DNA from 3 places in the Holzapfeliella sp. JNUCC 80 genome. Region 1 is predicted to be linked to each of the others. Evidence: predicted binding sites of a transcription regulator. Region 1 holds the regulator's gene; each other region holds the start of a gene.

Region 1 (6,307 bases):
TGTAATGGACCTGCTTCACCTGCTGAGATAAATGGCAAGCTAATTTGAGTTGTTGTTACACCTGATAAATCTTTTTTAGCTTTTTCAGCTGCATCTTTTAGACGTTGTAATGCCATTTTATCTTTAGATAAGTCAATACCATTTTCGTCTTTAAATTGTGCAATCAACCAATCCATGATTGCTTCATCAAAGTCATCCCCACCTAAGTGAGTATCACCATTTGTTGAAAGTACTTGGAATACACCGTCACCTAATTCAAGGATAGAAACGTCAAATGTACCACCACCCAAGTCATAAACAAGGATTTTTTCGTCTTCTTCGGCTTTGTCTAAACCATAAGCTAAAGCACTAGCAGTTGGTTCGTTAACAATACGTTTAACATCTAAACCAGCAATCTTACCAGCATCTTTTGTTGCTTGTCTTTGTGAATCATTGAAGTAAGCAGGCACTGTAATAACAGCTTCTGTTACTTCTTCACCTAAGTAATCTTCACTGAATTTTTTGATGTGTTGTAAAATCATTGCTGAAATTTCTTGTGGTGTATATGACTTGTCACCAACAGTTACTTTGTAACCAGCTTCACCAATGTGACGTTTGATAGAAGAAATTGTGTCTGGGTTTGTAATTGCTTGTCTTTTAGCAACTTCCCCAACTTGAATTTCACCATCTTTAAAAGCAACAACAGAAGGAGTTGTACGGTTACCTTCTGGGTTTGCAATAATTTTTGGTTCTTTACCTTCTAAAACAGCAACTGCTGAGTTAGTTGTTCCTAAATCAATACCAATAACTTTTGACATAAATCAATAACTTCCTTTCGAATTTCTTAGTTTGCAACGCTAACCATTGCAGGTCTTAAAATACGATCTTTAAATAAGTATCCAGGTTGATAAACTTCAACAACTGTATCTTTTGGATGGTCTTCAGTTGCTTCAACTGTTTGGACAGCTTGGTGATAATTTGGATCAAAATGTGCACCTTCTGCTTCAACTTCTGTAATGCCTTTATCATTTAAAGCTTTCATTAATGCGTTATAAGTTAATTCAATCCCTTTTTTCAATTGGCTTGAAGCCTCATCGTCAGCTTGAACTTGTAAAGCTCTTTGTAAATTGTCTAAAGCTGGCAAAATTTCTTTTGCAAGGCTTTGACCTTCATATTTACTGAATTGAGCGAGTTCTTTTTGTTGACGTGTTTGAATATTTTGGATTTCAGCTTGTGAACGCAAGTATTTATCTTGCGCTTCTTCAAGCTCTTGTTGAAGTTTTTCAACTTCTGAAGGTTCTTCTGCTTCAACAACTTCTTCCGTTGTTTCTTCAACAGGTTCTTCGGTTGTATTTTCTTGTTTAATATCTTTTTCTTCGTTAGACACTGTCATCCTCCTTATCTAAACTTGCTATAATAATCTAGTAATTGATCTGCAAGTTCTTCTTTGAAGTAGTTCATTAAACTAATCATCTGTGAATAGGGCATGTTTGTTGGCCCTAGTAAAGCGACAATTCCATTTCCAAAGTCACCGACTTCATATGTAGCCGTCAATAGACTGTAGTCTTTCAATAAATCAAGCGGTAGCTCGTCTCCTAAACGGACATGAACTGAAAATGCTGGATTGTTTAGACTATTTTCATGAATTAAATCTGAAAATATCTCTGGATGACTAAGCAACTGATAAAGTGACTTCAAATTATCCAAGTCATCAAAACTAGAATAATTGTTAAGGAGATTCAACTCACCATTAACGAATAGTTGATCAGTTTCAGTTGGTTTGAAAACATCCTTCAATAATTGAAGAAGAATCAAACTAGCTGTGTCCTCTTCAATACCGAGAATTGACATGAACTTCTCAGAAGAATAACTCGATACTTCATGTAAAGTTTTGCCCTTAACTGCCGTATTGATTTTCTCAACTAATGATTCTAGTTCTTTACCCGATACATCCTCAGGTAAGCGATAAAGCTGATTTTTGACGTCGCCATCGCTGGTAACCAAAATTGCCATCATTTGATGATTAGAAAGTGGCACGATGCGAAATTCAGTAATTCTACAAAACTGAATTTCTGGACTAGCTACAAAAGCTGTATAACTAGTCAGATCAGATAATATTTTTGCCGAACGAGATACAATATCGTCAATTTTTTGAAATTGATGATTGAAATCTATTTGCAGTTTTTCATGCAAGTTTTCTGGCATATCTGTTGGCTGTAATAAATAATCTAGATAATAGCGATATCCCTTATTTGATGGGACACGACCAGAAGATGAATGTGTTTTTTCGATTAATCCTAATTCCTCAAGCTTAGCCATTTCATTTCTGATAGTGGCTGAAGAAACTTGAATCGTTAGTTCATCCATCAATGTCTTTGACCCAACAGGCTGTTGTGTCTTGTTAAAGACATTGATAATCATCTTTAATATTAGTTCTTGTCGTTTTGATAACATAGCGTCACCTCTTCGAATTAGCACTATTAAATTACGAGTGCTAACTATTAGAATATAACAACTAAATAGCAGAATGTCAAGATGACAGCTAAAATTATCAAGCTATTTTTTTAAGGTTTTGAAATAGGCTTTGCTATTGGCTTCGTCTTGGTTCAATTGTTCAATTAAAGCAACGACTGAGGGGTACTTTTCTTCTGGTCGAAGATAGTGATACCATCTCACATCAACAATTTCATCATAAATATCTTCATCAAAATCAAAAATATTGACTTCAACGGATAAATCTTTCACATCATCAAATGTAATGTTATAACCAACACTTGCCATCCCTTGATACCATTGGTTATGAACCTTCAATTCAACAGTATAGGCACCTGAGGCTAGACCGACCTTATCTTCACTAGAAGCAATATTAGCCGTTGGAAACCCCAATTTTCGGCCGCGTTTGAACCCATGAACGACTTGTCCAGATGTCTGATAAATTGAATCCAGTAATTCATTAGCCTGATCGACGTCACCTTTTTCGATTAATCGACGAATTCGAGTTGAACTAACTTTTTCATTACCTTTGTTGTAACTGTCGACTTCATAAACATCAAATTTATTTTGAGCTAACTGTTTTAGCAATGACATATTAGCTACTTCTTTTTTTCCAAAAGTATAATCAAATCCTGCAACAACTGCTTTAACATTTAATTTAACCAGAACATTGTTGATAAATTCATCAGGTTGAACCTTAGCTAGCGGGCCATTGAAATTGCCAATATAGAAGATATCGACCCCTGCTTCATTCATCAATTGTTGTTTTTCACTTGTTGTAGTAATTAACGGCACAGTAACATCAGCTGGACCATATATTTTGCTAGGGTGCGTATTCATTGTCATAACAGCTAATTTCAAGTTTTGCTCTTGAGCAACTTTTTGACCTTTTTCAATTAATTGACGATGACCTAGATGAACACCATCAAAAAATCCAAGAACCAATACAATTCCTTGAGGTTCGACAATTTGATTATTAACTGGATAATCTAGTTCGTAACTACGCATACTTATCCTCCCTTATCGGTTAACTATTTTGAAGCAACATCATTTCCGGACGATAAAGTGGCGGATGTTTAACGTCTTTCTTGTAAATCGCTTTTATTTTTCGATTATGATACAAACATAGACGTTCTACGTCAATTGGAAATTTAAGTTTGGCACCATTTTGTACCATTTCAAACTCTTTATCGCTTAAATGGTAAGCCGGTTGATCTTCAAAGAAACGTTCAAGAGGTACCACATAATCAGGTGCTTTTTCAGGTTGTTCTTTTAAAGTCTCTAATAAAACAGCATCTTTCAACCCGAATCCAGCACTTTTAGCACGGGTCAATGAGCTCATAACAGCAGGAACGCCAAGAATATCGCCTAATTGTTTAATTAGTGTTCTCACATAAGTTCCCTTTGAACAAGTAATTTCAAATTTAAATCGTTGCTGCTTGTTTTGTTCATCGTAAGTAGATTGTCCTATTTTGGCATATTTAGATACTTTAATATGGCGAATTGGGCGTTCAACAGGAATGTTGTTTCGCGCATAATCATATAATCGACGCCCTTTAATTTTAACGGATGAATACATTGGCGGTAGTTGTTCAACATCCCCTGTTAGTTGTGCCATCGCTGCTACAATTTCTTCTTCTGAATAGGGGGTCTCAACATCTTGTGATTTCGTCACTTCACCATCTAAGTCTTCCGTATCAGTTTCAAAGCCTAAAATGGCTTCACCAATATACGCTTTATCATGGGTCTGCATCAAATCGATGATTTTAGTTGCTTGTCCAATCGCAATTGGCAAGATTCCTTCTACTGATGGATCTAAAGTACCACCATGACCCACTTTTTTCATTTGAAGAACGCGACGCATATCACGAACGCAGTCGGTACTCGTCATCCCCTTAGTTTTATATAAAACAATTACACCACTTAACATATCTTACTTAACCATCCTTTATTATAAAAAAAACGCCATAAAATGGCGTTTTTTAGTCTTTTTGATTTAATTGACGAATCAAAGCATCAATTTTGGCACCATAAGCAACAGAATCATCTTTTTTAAAGATTAATTCAGGAACTTTAAACGTTGTCAAATTACGCCCTACTTCGTGACGAATTAAACCTGTTGATTTTTTAAGTCCTTCTTCAACTTTTTGATTGTCAGATGCCTTATCAGACAAAATACTATAGTAAATAGTAGCTTGAGATAAATCACCCGTTAGTTCAACATCAGTAACCGTAACGTCTTTAACTCTAGGGTCTTTAACGTTTTTTCGTAATACTGTTGTGACTTCACGTAAAATTTCTTGTTGCACACGTTCAATACGGTGTTTCATTGGAATTCCCCCTTTTATTTAACAGGAACTTCTTCCATGACATAAGCTTCAATTTCATCATCAACTTTGATGTCATTGTAGTTTTCAATCATCAAACCACAGTCAAAGCCTTGATTTACTTCTTTAGCATCATCTTTAAAGCGTTTTAGTGAAGATAATTTTCCTTCGTAGATAACAATACCATTACGGATTAATCTTACACCACTATCACGTTGAATTGAACCGTTAGTTACGAATGCACCAGCGATAGTTCCAAGTTTTGAAACGTGGAATGTTTCACGAACAATTAAGTTACCTGTAACTTTTTCTTGGAATTCAGGATCTAGCATACCCTTCATAGCTGATTCAATTTCATCAATAGCTTTATAGATAACACCATATAGACGAATATCAACGTTTTCAGTTTCAGCTTGTTTTCTTACTTGTTGTGTTGGACGAACATTAAATCCGATAACGATAGCATTACTTGCAGTAGCTAATGTTACATCACTTTCATTAATAGCCCCTACACCAGAGTAAACGATATTAACTTTAACGCCTTCAACTTCAATCTTTTGAAGTGATCCAGCTAAAGCTTCAGCAGAACCTTGTACATCGGCTTTGATAATAACATCAACTTGTTTCAATTCGCCTTCTTTCATCGTATCGAACAAGTTATCTAGTGTAACACGGCTATTGTTGTTACGTTCTTCAACTAATGCACGTTTTGCACGTTCTTCACCAGCTGCACGAGCAGTTTTTTCATCTTCAAATACTGCGAAACGATCGGCTGAATTTGGCACACCATTAAGACCTGTAATTTCAACTGGTTCTGATGGATGTGCTTCTTTAACACGACGACCGCGGTCGTTAGTCATAACACGAACACGACCAAATGTATTACCCACAACAATTGGGTCACCTACACGAAGTGTTCCTTGTTGAACTAATAATGAAGCTACTGAACCTTTACCTTTATCAAGACGTGCTTCGATAACTGTACCAACTGCTTTTTGTTCTGGGTTAGCGTGTAATTCCATCACGTCAGCTTGTAATAGAATCATTTCTAGTAAGTCATCAACGTTTTCACCAGTTTTAGCAGAAATTGGAACAAAGATTGTTGATCCACCCCAATCTTCAGGAATCAATTCATATCCCATCAATTGTTCCATCACGTGATTAGGGTTTGCATCAGGTTTATCAATCTTGTTAACTGCCACAATAATTGGTACACCAGCAGCTTTGGCATGGTTAATCGCTTCTTTAGTTTGAGGCATAACACCGTCATCAGCTGCCACTACTAAGATGATAATATCAGTAATATCAGCACCTCTAGCACGCATATTTGTAAACGCAGCATGCCCTGGTGTATCCAAGAAAGTGATTAAGCGACCGTCATTATCAACTTGGTAAGCACCAATATGTTGGGTAATTCCACCCTCTTCACCATCTGTAACGTGAGTGTTACGCAAGTGGTCAAGTAAGGTTGTCTTACCATGGTCAACGTGTCCCATGATTGTAATAAC
Region 2 (6,307 bases), 360 kb from region 1:
ATCTAAGTGGTTAGTAGGCTCATCCATAATCAAGAAGTTGTGATTCTCCATTGATAAAACGGTCAAAGCAAGACGCGCACGCTGTCCACCTGAAAGTTGACCCACGCTTTTTTCGATATCATCAGCGCCGAACAAGAAACTCGCTAAGACACTTCTGATTTCTTTTTCGGGTGTTAAACGATGACGGTTCCAAACAGTATCAATAACTGTTTCTTTTGGATTAAATTGTGAGATTTCTTGATCATAAAAACCAACTGAAACGTTAGCACCAAACTTGTAGCTACCAGCAAGCGGTTCGAGCTGTTTAACTAAAGTTTTTAGTAGGGTACTTTTTCCAATTCCATTAGCTCCCAAGATAGCAACACGATTATGCTTGTTGACTTGTAAGTTAATGTCATTAATCATAGGTTCGTTTTTTTCGTATCCCACACTCATATGGTTAATAAGGAGAGCTTCTTTACCACTTTGCTTTTCAACATTAAATTTCATTGTCATTTGACTTTGATGTTTAGGGGGTTGAATGCGTTCCATTTTATCAAGTTGTTTACGACGACTTTGCGCACGTTTGGTTGTGGAAGCACGTACGATATTTTTTTGGATAAAGTCTTCTTGTTTTTTGATTTCAGCTTGTTGTTTTTCGTAAGCTTCTTGATTTTGACGATCCATTAATTCACGTTGCTCAACATATTTTGAGTAATTACCAGTAAAATGCGTTAACTTTTTGAAGCTTAATTCATAGATTTCAGTTGTAATAGCGTCTAAGAAGTACTGATCGTGAGAAACAGCTAAGATAGCACCTGAATAGTTTTTCAAGAAGGTTTCAAGCCAGGTTAAAGTGTCCACATCCAAGTGGTTAGTTGGTTCATCTAATACCAACAAGTCTGGCTTTTTAAGCAAGAGCTTCACAAAACCAAGTCTGGTTTTTTCACCACCTGATAATGTACTTATCTCTTGATGGTACGTTGATTCATCGAATTTAAACCCATTTAGTACCGTTTTAATATCGGTTTCGTAAGTAAAACCGCCATTAATTTGATAATCGTACTGCATTTGATCATAGCGTTGTAACAGCTCTTCATCTGGTTGAGATTGCTTAGCTAGCTGTTCTTGAACTTCAGTCATTTTATTACCTAGTTCAATTAAAGGGGTAAAAACTTGAAGCATTTCATCCCAGATAGTTTGATTAGTGTCAAAATTATGCTCTTGGGCAATGTAGCCAATTTCAATATTCTTAGGTGTCGAAATATGACCAAGTGAAGGCTCTTCTTGTCCTGTAATCATTTTGAGCAGTGTACTTTTACCTGCACCGTTTGGACCGACTAGACCAATACGGCTTTTATTTTGAATTTCGATATCTAGATTTTCAAATAACACATCACTACCAAAGTGGCGTGCTAATTGATGTCCTTGTAAGATAATCATTATTTCACCTCATTTTTATTCACTGTTTAGCATATCATAATTCGGTGCTTGATAAGGGATTTTAACCAATTTTTAGCATTCTACTTTTTTTCTGCTAAAAACTTGCACTTTTTCATAAAGATGATATTATTTATTTAGAAGTTAGCACTTGATAAATAAGAGTGCTAATTATTGTAGGAGGGAAATTAAATGTTAAAACCTATTGCTGATCGCGTGATTTTAAAAGTTAAAGAAGATGAAGAAGAAACAGTTGGAGGTATTGTACTAGCAAGCAGTGCTCAAGACAAACCTCAAGTTGGTGAAGTTATCGCCGTTGGGCAAGGTGCTCGAACTCGTGACGGTCAAAGATTACCATTGACTGTTAAAGTTGGAGATAACGTTTATTACGATAAATACGCAGGTACAACTTTAAAATATGAAAATGAAGATTATTTAGTATTAAAAGAAAACGATATTTTAGCAATTATTGATTAATTTTTTTAATGAGGTGAAGTTAAAATGGCAAAAGAAATTAAATTTTCAGAAGATGCACGTCGTGCAATGTTACGTGGTGTTAACAAATTAGCTGACACCGTTAAAGCAACAATTGGACCAAAAGGTCGCAATGTTGTGTTAGAAAAAAGCTATGGTTCTCCAGAAATTACTAATGATGGGGTAACGATTGCTAAATCAATCGAATTAGCAGACCACTTTGAAAACATGGGAGCTAAATTAGTAGCTGAAGTGGCTTCAAAAACGAATGATATTGCAGGGGACGGGACAACAACCGCTACTGTTTTGGCACAAGCAATTATTCAAGAAGGACTAAAAAATGTTACTTCTGGTGCTAACCCTGTGGGTATTCGCCAAGGAATTGAATTAGCTACTAAAAAAGCAGTTGAAGAACTACATAAAATGTCACACAAAGTGGCTAATAAAGATGAAATCGCACAAGTTGCGTCAATCTCAGCAGCTAATGAACAAGTTGGACGTTTGATTGCAGATGCGATGGAAAAAGTTGGTAATGATGGTGTTATCACAATTGAAGAGTCAAAAGGAATTGAAACAGAATTAAGTGTGGTTGAAGGGATGCAATTTGACCGTGGTTACCTCTCACAATACATGGTAACTGATAACGATAAAATGGAAGCAGATCTTGATAACCCTTACATCTTAGTTACTGATAAGAAAATTTCAAATATTCAAGAAATCTTGCCTTTATTACAAGAAATCGTTCAACAAGGTAAAGCCTTGATGATTATTGCCGACGATATTGATGGTGAAGCGCTTCCAACACTTGTTTTGAACAAAATCCGTGGAACTTTCAATGTTGTTGCAGTTAAAGCACCAGGATTTGGTGATCGTCGCAAAGAACAACTAGCTGATATTGCTGCACTTACTGGTGCAACAGTTATTACAGAAGACTTGGGATTAGAATTAAAAGATACAAAACTAGATCAACTCGGACAAGCAGGTCGCGTTACTGTAACCAAAGATAATACAACAATTGTTGAAGGTGCAGGCGATAAAGAAGCTATTACAGAACGTGTTAATACATTGAAGAAACAAATTGCTGATTCAACTTCAGACTTTGACCGTGAAAAACTACAAGAACGTCTAGCAAAATTAGCTGGAGGTGTTGCTGTAATTAAAGTTGGTGCAGCAACTGAAACCGAATTAAAAGAACGCAAATACCGTATTGAAGATGCACTAAATGCTACGCGTGCAGCTGTTGAAGAAGGTTACGTTGCTGGTGGTGGTACTGCACTTGCTAACGCTGTCAAAGCTGTTGCTTCTCTTGAAGAAACTGGCGATGTTCAAACTGGTATCAACATTGTTAAAGCAGCGCTTGAAGCACCTGTTCGTCAAATTGTAACGAATGCAGGTCTTGAAGGTTCTGTTATTGTAGAACGTTTGAACAATGAAGATCCAGAAGTGGGTTATGACCCTGTAACTGACAAATGGACTAGTATGATTGAAGCTGGAATCATTGATCCAACTAAAGTAACACGCTCAGCATTACAAAATGCCGCATCTGTTGCTGCGTTAATGTTAACAACTGAAGCTGTTGTAACTGAAGTTGAAAAAGACAGTGAAGAAAGTCATCAACCTATGAACCCAGGAATGGGTATGATGTAACCTATTAATTTTATAAAAAGAAGCCTATGGAAGTTAAAACTTGCCGTAGGCTTTTTTGTGTGTCACAATAGCGCTGATATAAATGTTAAATTTTTTTAAAATTTATGGTAGATTTTATTTATCAAATAGCGTAATATTTGTGAAGTTATTGAAAAAGTTCATTATGTGGAGGTGCCCGTGATGGGACAATTTAAACGTTTGATTTTAGGAAAACCTTTGAAATCAAATGAAGAAGGCGACCAAAAGCTAACGAGATTCAAAGCACTTGCAATGTTGAGTTCAGATGCTTTATCTAGTGTGGCTTATGGTACTGAAGAAATTGTAATGGTGCTGGTAACACTTTCTGCAGCCGCAATATGGTATTCACTACCAATTGCCTTTTTTGTTTTAGTGTTACTACTATCCTTAACTATTTCTTACCGTCAAATTATTCATGCCTACCCAGATGGTGGTGGGGCCTACAAGGTATCTAGTGATAACTTAGGGAAATCATCAGGATTAGTTGCTGGTGGTGCACTATTAATCGACTATATATTAACGGTAGCGGTTAGTGTTTCGGCTGGTTCTGAAGCGATTACCTCAGCAATACCGGCTCTCTACGGGCATCAAGTTGCAATCGCAATTACAATTATTGTTATTTTAACTGTCTTAAACCTACGTGGATTAAGTGAATCTGCTAATTTCTTAATGATTCCGGTTTATCTTTTCATTGGGTCAATTTTACTCATGATTGGTGTGGGATTATTCAAAATTATGTCAGGTCAAATTCCTTATCACGCTGCATCTCCTGTTGGTGGTGTTGTGCCAGGGATAACGGCAGCTTTAGTTTTAAAAGCTTTCTCAAGTGGGTCATCATCATTAACTGGTGTTGAAGCAATTTCAAATGCGGTGCCATTTTTCAAGAAGCCTCGCGCTAAAAATGCCGCTGGAACTTTAACTATTATGGCTGTTATCTTGGGGATTTTCTTTGCGGGTATCACATTCTTAAACTATTGGTACGGTATCGTACCTGAAGAAAAAGTAACCGTACTTTCTCAAGTTGCTGCCAGAACATTTGGTGGCGAAAACATTTTCTATTACATTATTCAATTTGCGACTGCCTTTATTTTGGCTGTTGCAGCTAATACTGGATTTTCAGCATTCCCAGTGTTGTCATCAAATCTAGCCAAGGATAAGTTCTTACCACATAACTATATGGATCGTGGTGATCGACTAGCATACTCAAATGGTATTTTAACGCTAGCAATCGGCTCAATTATTTTAATTACACTATTTGGTGGAGTAACTTCAAAATTAATCCCACTGTATGCAGCAGGAGTGTTTATTCCATTTACGCTGTCACAAAGTGGTATGATTGTAAAATGGTATAAAGAAAAGCCTAAACATTGGATGGCAAAAGCATTTGCTAACTTTGTTGGGGCATTTATCTCTTTTGCAATTTTGATGATTTTAATTGTCTTTCGTCTAGGCGAAATTTGGCCACTATTCGTGATTATGCCATTCTTAGTTTGGTTCTTCTACAAAATTAGAAACCACTATGAAAACGTTGCCGAACAGTTACGACTAGAACAAGAAGGTGCTAAATATCACCATTATGATGGCTCAACAGTTATTGTGCTAGTTTCAAATGTTACACAAGTGACGAAGGGTGCAATTGCTTACGCACAATCAATTGGAGATTATGTAATTGCGATGCATGTTTCAATGGACGAAAATCCAGACAAAGAACGTGAAACGCAAGAACAGTTTAGAAAAGACTTCCCGAATATCCGTTTCGTGGATGTTCATTCATCTTACCGTTCAGTTATTAAACCTGTTGTTAGGTTTACTGGTGTGATATCAAAAAATGCACAGCAACGTAACTTTTCAACTACAGTGTTGATTCCACAGTTTGTTCCAAACAAACAATGGCAATTTGCATTGCATAATCAGACAGCATTAAGATTGAGACAAGCCTTTAGCAAACATGAAAATATCATTGTTTCAACTTATAGCTATCATCTAAAAAAATAAATTAATCTGTTAAATAAGGGACATAAATTGTTCCTTATTTTTTGTTATAATTAAAGTGAAAATAAAAAAGGGAAACGATAACTATGGCAAAATCACAAACTCCAATGATGAAACAATATTATGAAATCAAAGAAAAGTATGCGGATGCATTTTTATTTTATCGTGTCGGTGACTTTTACGAACTTTTTGAAGAAGATGCGGTTTTAGGTGCAAAGTTACTAGAATTAACGTTAACTTACCGCAACAAAAATACCGAAAATAGAATACCAATGGCAGGAATGCCACATCATGCCATTCAAAATTATATTGATAGTTTAGTTGATAAAGGTTATAAAGTGGCAATTTGTGATCAAGTTGAAGACCCAAAAGATGCCCAAGGAATGGTTAAACGAGAAGTCGTGCAATTGATTACACCAGGGACTATGATGGATGAAAAACCAGAACAGGCTACTCAAAATAACTATTTGACTTCTGTTACTTTTGAAAAAGAAGCATATGGCTTGAGTTACTCGGATTTGGCAACAGGTGAAGTCCAAACCACTCACTTTGATTCATTTGAAGAAGTATTTAATGAATTGCTATCACTACAAACAAAAGAAGTAATTTGGTCTGGTGAACTCACACAAGCTCAGCAGTCGATATTAAAAAAAGCTAATATTTTAGTATCAGCTCCTGTAACTGAGTCACAAGGCGTGAGTGAACAGGAATTTGTCATTCAACGATTAAATAATCATAGTGAGTTGTCAGCTACAAG
Region 3 (6,307 bases), 410 kb from region 1:
TTAGGTGTATTTTGATTATGTTTTTGTACACTAACCGTTACATTGTCCGCTTTGTCTTGGTCATCAGTATTTTCCGTATTTAAATCAAATCCAGTTAAAATCGTATCCCCTGAACGAGATAACGTTAAATCATTGTTGATAGACAATTTAGGCGGTAATAATTTTCTCACGTCATCACGTGTTAATTTGTATTCTTTTTCATTATATGAATTAGATTGTTCATTAACATATGTTTTAACCTTGATAGTATCACCAACAGCAGGCTTGTAACCATTCAAAGTCACTGTTTGATTAGACAAATCACCTGTCGCTGTTTGATTATTTAGTGAAACTTTAGTTGTTCCACCACTAACAACCATCACGTCATAATTGACTATACTATCAGTTTCAGAAATATGAGAGCCTGATAATCCAAAATTAACCTGTGTATTACCATTATCATAAGAAACAGGTTTGATGCTTGGGTCAACGACTTGAGAGCTAGGTGGTAACAATAATCTCATATCACTAGTATCTAAGGTTTTTGACCGTGTAATTTGATTTGCTGTTGCTTTATTTCTTGACATATCTAATGATACGGTAATTTTATCACCTTTAGCAGGCGTGTAGTCTTGCGGCAAAGTGATGGTTTGTGAATGATTTGGGATCGTTAAGTTACTAATAGTTCGATCCATAGATACTTTTTGACTCAAGCCATTAGTGATAATTACGTGAGCAGTCGCTTGGTCTGAATCTGAAATATTTTCTACTGGATTAACTGTAAAAGTAGCATTATAAGCACCTTGCTGTCTGCTAACTGTAACACCATCATTTAACTGAAGATTACGGTTAGGTGCTAAGGCGATTTGTAAGTATTTAACTCCTTTACCATTATTGTATGTTGAATAAGCTTGAATTCCGTCTTGCTTGTTACTATCAATTTTCCAGCTAAACTGATCTTTATTAAAACTATCGCTATCGAAAGTGCCACTGGTTAAATTACTATTACTATTATTATTATTTTTTGATTGAATCGTGACTTGAGAGTTATCACTTACATCTGATTTCAGATTGTTAATTCCAGTTACAACATTGAATGGGCTTGAACTTTGTGGATTTGTTGAACCACTATCTGCCATTGCACTAAATTGGGAATTATTCAACTGAACAGTAGCTCCTAAATTGACAATTGGATAAGCACTAGTTCCGATGTTTTGTGCATTGACATTAATTTGACTATTATCGGAAGCAGTAATAGGACCAGACACAGTCAATAATGAACTGGTTAGATTCCCAGATGTATTAATGTTAAAAGAAGCATTATTCATTGAAATTGGGTTAGTAGTAGTAACGAGAGTTTTTGGATTGATAGTTAAATTTGAACCTGACTTCATCTCAACATTTGAAGTTCCAGAAATAGGTTGAGAGCCAGATGCTGTATTTAAAGTGACATTTGCATTTTCTCCTACAACTATATTTTCTGGTGCAGACATGTTAAAAACATAAACCCCTGATGTCGTCGTTCCTTCATATGTACTATCTGGTAGAAAGGTTAACTTCCCAACTTCCATATTTTCTTGTGGATCATTCCCTGTATTATTACGTTTTTGGGAATTAATTTTTACATGACCATCAATTTGGACTTCACCGTTTTTCCAGTAGATAGGTTGAGGCCCTTGATAGGTAACATTTTTAAATTTTAAAATACCTGTGTTAGATTTACTATTAATTGGACCGTAATAATTGGTTCCATATAAATTAACATTGTCAAATGTAACCGTCGCCTGAGACTCGCTCCCCATAGTCAATGTTATATTACCAAAATCAATGGTTTTTCCATTACCATTCAAATTTATATCGTGACTTGTTATGCTCTTACTAGATAAACTAGGTAAAGAACTCATATCAATATCATTCTCAATATTAATATGAGTTACACTTGTACTATTTAAGGCATCATATAAGTCTTGTGCAGTACTTACATTTTTTACGCTATCATCTGTTGGTTGTTGCTCGTCAGCCAAAACAGTTTGTCCTGTATTAACACCTGTATGTGTTAAGAAACCAGTTGTCAAAGCTACACTGCAAAGTGCTACTGAAACAATCCCCACTAGTTTCTTATTATTTCTCATTTGCTTTTTCATCTATAATTCTCCCATAATATTAGCTATCTACTTTAATTGTTATTTCATTTTACTAATAAGTCAAATTTTAACTATCAAAAAGGGACATTTCTTATAAAGAAATGTCCCTTAATTATAATTATTTTCTATTCGTGATTTTCGTTTGATTCTTATTTTGTTTCAGAATCTGCTTCTTCGACCTTAGCTTCTGATATTTCTTGCTTTTGCAATTCTGCAATTTTTTCATTGTTCATCATCAAGAAGTTATCTTTAACTGCAAAGTTAATTTCTTTCAACTTAGAGTCAGCTAAAATTGCTTTAGCAGCAGGTGTTTGTAAATCCTGTTCGACGACACGACGCAATGGACGAGCACCGAATTTTTCATCATAACCTTTTTCAACCAAATAGTGTTTAGCTTCATCTGAAACCGTCATTTTAACGTGGCGTTTTTCAAGACTATTAGCCATGTGGTCTAAGTAAAGATCCACAATTTTAATTAAGTCTTTTTGTTTCAATGAGTTAAATGGCACAATGGCATCCAAACGGTTCAAGAATTCAGGACGGAAGTAAACTTCTAGAGCCTTCATCAAGTCACCTTTATCTTTAATCAAGTTATCTGAGTAACCTGCATTAGAGGTCATAATCAAGATGGTATCTTTGAAGGATACGGTACGTCCTTGAGCATCTGTTAGGCGACCATCATCCATAATTTGTAACAAAGCGTTGAAGATATCTGGATTTGCTTTTTCAATTTCATCCATCAAAATCAAGCTATAAGGTTGGTGACGAACTTGTTCAGTCAATTGACCGCCTTCTTGGTAACCGATGTAACCAGGAGCAGAACCGATTAATTTGTTAACAGATGTTTTATCTTGGTATTCACTCATATCTAAACGAATAAAGTGATCATCTGAACCAAACATGCTTTTAGCCAATTGTTTAGCTAATTCAGTTTTACCAACACCAGTAGGACCAGCGAATAAGAATGAACCAGTAGGACGGTTTTCATCTTTAAAGACTTTCTTACGAGCAATCGCATCGGTAATCGTATCGATAGCTTTATCTTGGTCAATCACAACATCTTTTAAGTGTTTAACCAAATCTTCGGATTTTTGACTTTCATCTGCATGAATTTCGCTCATTGAAATTTTTGTCTTTTGTTCGATTAATTGATACATGTCTTTAGCAGTTACACTTGGCAATTCGGTATCATCAACACTTTGCAATTGTTTGTGTGTTTTTTCGATTTCACCTTTTAAGTCTTGTGCTTTCTTGAAGTCTTCTGCTTGAACAGCGGCATCTTTTTCATGCTCTAATTTTGAAATACGTTCACGCAATTGAGTTTCATCTTTTGGTGCTTGGTATAAGCCTTTTTTAGCACCTGCTTCATCAAGTAAGTCAATCGCTTTATCTGGTAGATAACGTCCTTGAATATAGCGTTTTGATAATGTAACTGCTAATTTAATTGCTTCTTCATCATATTTAACATGGTGATAATTTTCGTATTTAGGAGCTAATCCTTCAAGAACTTGAATAGCTTCTTCAACAGAAGGTTCGCCAACTTTTACTTCTTGTAAACGGCGAGCTAATGCTGGGTCTTTTTCAATACGTTGAAATTCGCTTGTTGTTGTCGCACCAATCAAGCTCAAGTCACCACGAGCAAGTGCAGGTTTCAAAATATTAGCAGCGTCGCCATTATTGTTTTCACTATCAACACTACCAGCACCAACAATATTATGAATTTCATCGATAAATAAGATAATGTTTGGATTCTTTGAAGCTTCATCAATAATCTTTTGAAGTTTTTCTTCAAAAGCACCACGTAGTGAAGAACCTGCAACCAATTCATTAATGTTCAATTCAATAATGTGAGCATCTTTTAGACGTTCTGGCACATTGCCTTCTGCAATACGTTGAGCTAGTCCTTCAACAATCGCTGTTTTACCAACACCTGCAGGTCCAACTAAAACAGGATTATTTTTATTACGACGACTCAAAATTTCAATCACGTTTTCAACTTCTGAGTCACGTCCAATAACTGGATCGTATTTATTTTCTTTTGCTTGTTTAACTAAATCAATTCCGATTGATTGTTCTTGTTGTTGTGGATTTTTTACTTGTGTTTGTTGTTTTAAGCCATCTTGATTGGAGTGGATGGGGATATCTCGACGGGTAGAGAAAGTGCCTGAATTTGAGAAGAAATCTCTATTCAAAGAATCAAATAATGCATCAAAATCACTAAAACCATTACTGTAGTTAGCCATATCTAACACTCCTTATAAATTGTGTAACAAGTTTTTAGCACTCTCTTTATTTGAGTGCTAATTTTTTGTTCGACTTTATAATACAACGGTTATGTGAAAGATACAACTAGAAAAACTCAAAATTTAAAACTTTTTTATTATGATATTGGAAACCCCATCTTAACTGTATTAAGATGGGGTTATTACTTATCTTTGAGGTGAAATAATGTCAAAATCTATCGATAATATTGTTAAAAATTTACAACTACCTGAGCCTGTTGAAAAGTATTCGGCTGTAACTGGTGGCGATATCAATCAGGCCTTTCATATCTATACCCATACGAATTCTTACTTCTTATTAGTACAAGAAAATGCTACTAAACAGTTTTTTAGCCATGAAGTTGCTGGTCTAAAAGCCTTAGGCGAGTTTGCTAAAACACCAAACGTTCTTGAATTTGGTGATAATGGGAAAGATGCCTTCCTATTACTTGAATATATCGACCATCTTCCCCATGGCAATCAGTATGAACTAGGACAAGCACTGGCTAAAGTTCACCAATCTACCAGTTTCACCCATAAATTTGGATTTGATAGTGACTTTGAACTAGGTAACTTCACTGGGAGCAATAGTTGGCAGGATGACTGGATATCATTTTTCATTGCACAACGCTTTGAACCACTTCGAAAACTAATTATTCACAACCATAACTGGTCAGTCGAACTTGAACATCTTTACCAAAATATGCTCGGTCAATTCAAAGAAGACTTAGCATCTCACAAAAGCATCCCCAGTCTACTACATGGCGACCTTTGGGGCGGCAATATTATGTTCGATTTAGATCAGCACCCCGTCTTCATCGATCCTGCTGTTTATTATGGTGACCGAGAGTTTGATATCGCCATCACCCAGGTATTTGGCGGATTTAACCAAGAGTTTATGGCTGGTTATCAGTCTATTTGGCCACTTGATGAGGACTATGAAGACAGATTAATCTACTACAAGCTCTACTACATGATGTTTCACCTCAGTGAATTTGGTGCTATCTATCAACCTAGTGTTTATCGTTTACTACAGCAATTCATCTAAAAAAGATTTTAACAACGTTGACTCAAGCAAATAGTTAACGTTGTATTTTTTTGTCATTTTTGCCAAAAAAGGGCCTAATTCATCATGGTCAACATCAAAATCCGCTTGTAGTCGTCTAAAGTCGTCTTTTTCTGCTTCTGTTGCAATCTTTTTGAAGTAACCCCAAACATGTTGATAGGCATTCATCATGTTGCCTCTATCTAGTGGTGCAACTTTTGCCTCTTCAATAATTTCTTCATATCGTGCTTTCTTGTCATCGGTCCAGTCGTTACCTTTAGCCAGCTGTCTGACTTCGTTGTAAAATCGCTGTGAGCGTGACATCAACCAATATTTATTTTGTGCCCATTCTTTTTGCCAATTTTGCATCAATAACTCTCTCTTTTTCGGTTTTCTACTATTATAACGAGATGTAGCAAATAATTGAATATTTCCTTTTTTAGTTCTAAAATAATTTCGAAAGAAGGTAATATTATGTCAAAAAATTTAACAACTAGTGAAGGCCAACCTTGGTCAGATAATCAACATTCACAAACTGCTGGTCAACGTGGCCCAGTTCTTATTCAAGATTATCAATTACTCGAAAAATTAGCGCACTTTAATCGTGAACGCATCCCCGAACGTGTTGTTCATGCTAAAGGTTCAGGTGCTAAAGGTTACTTTGAATTGACACATGATATGAGTGCTTACACTAAAGCCGACCTATTTAATGGCAAAGGTAAAAAAACACCCCTGATCACACGTTTTTCTCAAGTAGCTGGCGAAAGCGGTTATCCTGATACTTATCGTGATGTTCGTGGCTTTGCCGTAAAATTTTATACACAAGATGGGAACTACGATATTGTGGGTAACAACACCCCTGTGTTCTTCATCAATGA

Evidence for each region. Region 1 encodes HrcA, which represses chaperone genes, less so after heat shock. Its sites were predicted from a motif close to TTAGCACTCNNNNNNNNNGAGTGCTAA; they were not measured.
Region 2: a site for HrcA is predicted at 1,564-1,590, ahead of groES (co-chaperone GroES). Genes of this name have one in related genera too.
Region 3: a site for HrcA is predicted at 4,401-4,427, ahead of JNUCC80_RS05405 (ATP-dependent Clp protease ATP-binding subunit). Genes of this name have one in related genera too.

What each region holds. Positions count from the first base shown of each region.
Region 1 is NZ_CM132205.1:676,904-683,210, forward strand. Features, by position in the region: gene dnaK (molecular chaperone DnaK) at 1-797, opposite strand, end outside; gene grpE (nucleotide exchange factor GrpE) at 824-1,366, opposite strand; gene hrcA (heat-inducible transcriptional repressor HrcA) at 1,378-2,433, opposite strand; gene ribF (riboflavin biosynthesis protein RibF) at 2,536-3,480, opposite strand; gene truB (tRNA pseudouridine(55) synthase TruB) at 3,500-4,402, opposite strand; gene rbfA (30S ribosome-binding factor RbfA) at 4,455-4,802, opposite strand; partial or broken gene infB (translation initiation factor IF-2) at 4,817-6,307, opposite strand, start outside.
Region 2 is NZ_CM132205.1:316,007-322,313, forward strand. Features, by position in the region: gene JNUCC80_RS01630 (ABC-F family ATP-binding cassette domain-containing protein) at 1-1,422, opposite strand, end outside; gene groES (co-chaperone GroES) at 1,612-1,896, shown strand; gene groL (chaperonin GroEL) at 1,921-3,540, shown strand; gene JNUCC80_RS01645 (APC family permease) at 3,721-5,553, shown strand; gene mutS (DNA mismatch repair protein MutS) at 5,637-6,307, shown strand, end outside.
Region 3 is NZ_CM132205.1:1,083,829-1,090,135, forward strand. Features, by position in the region: gene JNUCC80_RS05400 (pectate lyase-like adhesive domain-containing protein) at 1-2,123, opposite strand, end outside; gene JNUCC80_RS05405 (ATP-dependent Clp protease ATP-binding subunit) at 2,273-4,366, opposite strand; gene JNUCC80_RS05410 (fructosamine kinase family protein) at 4,572-5,432, shown strand; gene JNUCC80_RS05415 (YbgA family protein) at 5,415-5,798, opposite strand; gene JNUCC80_RS05420 (catalase) at 5,904-6,307, shown strand, end outside.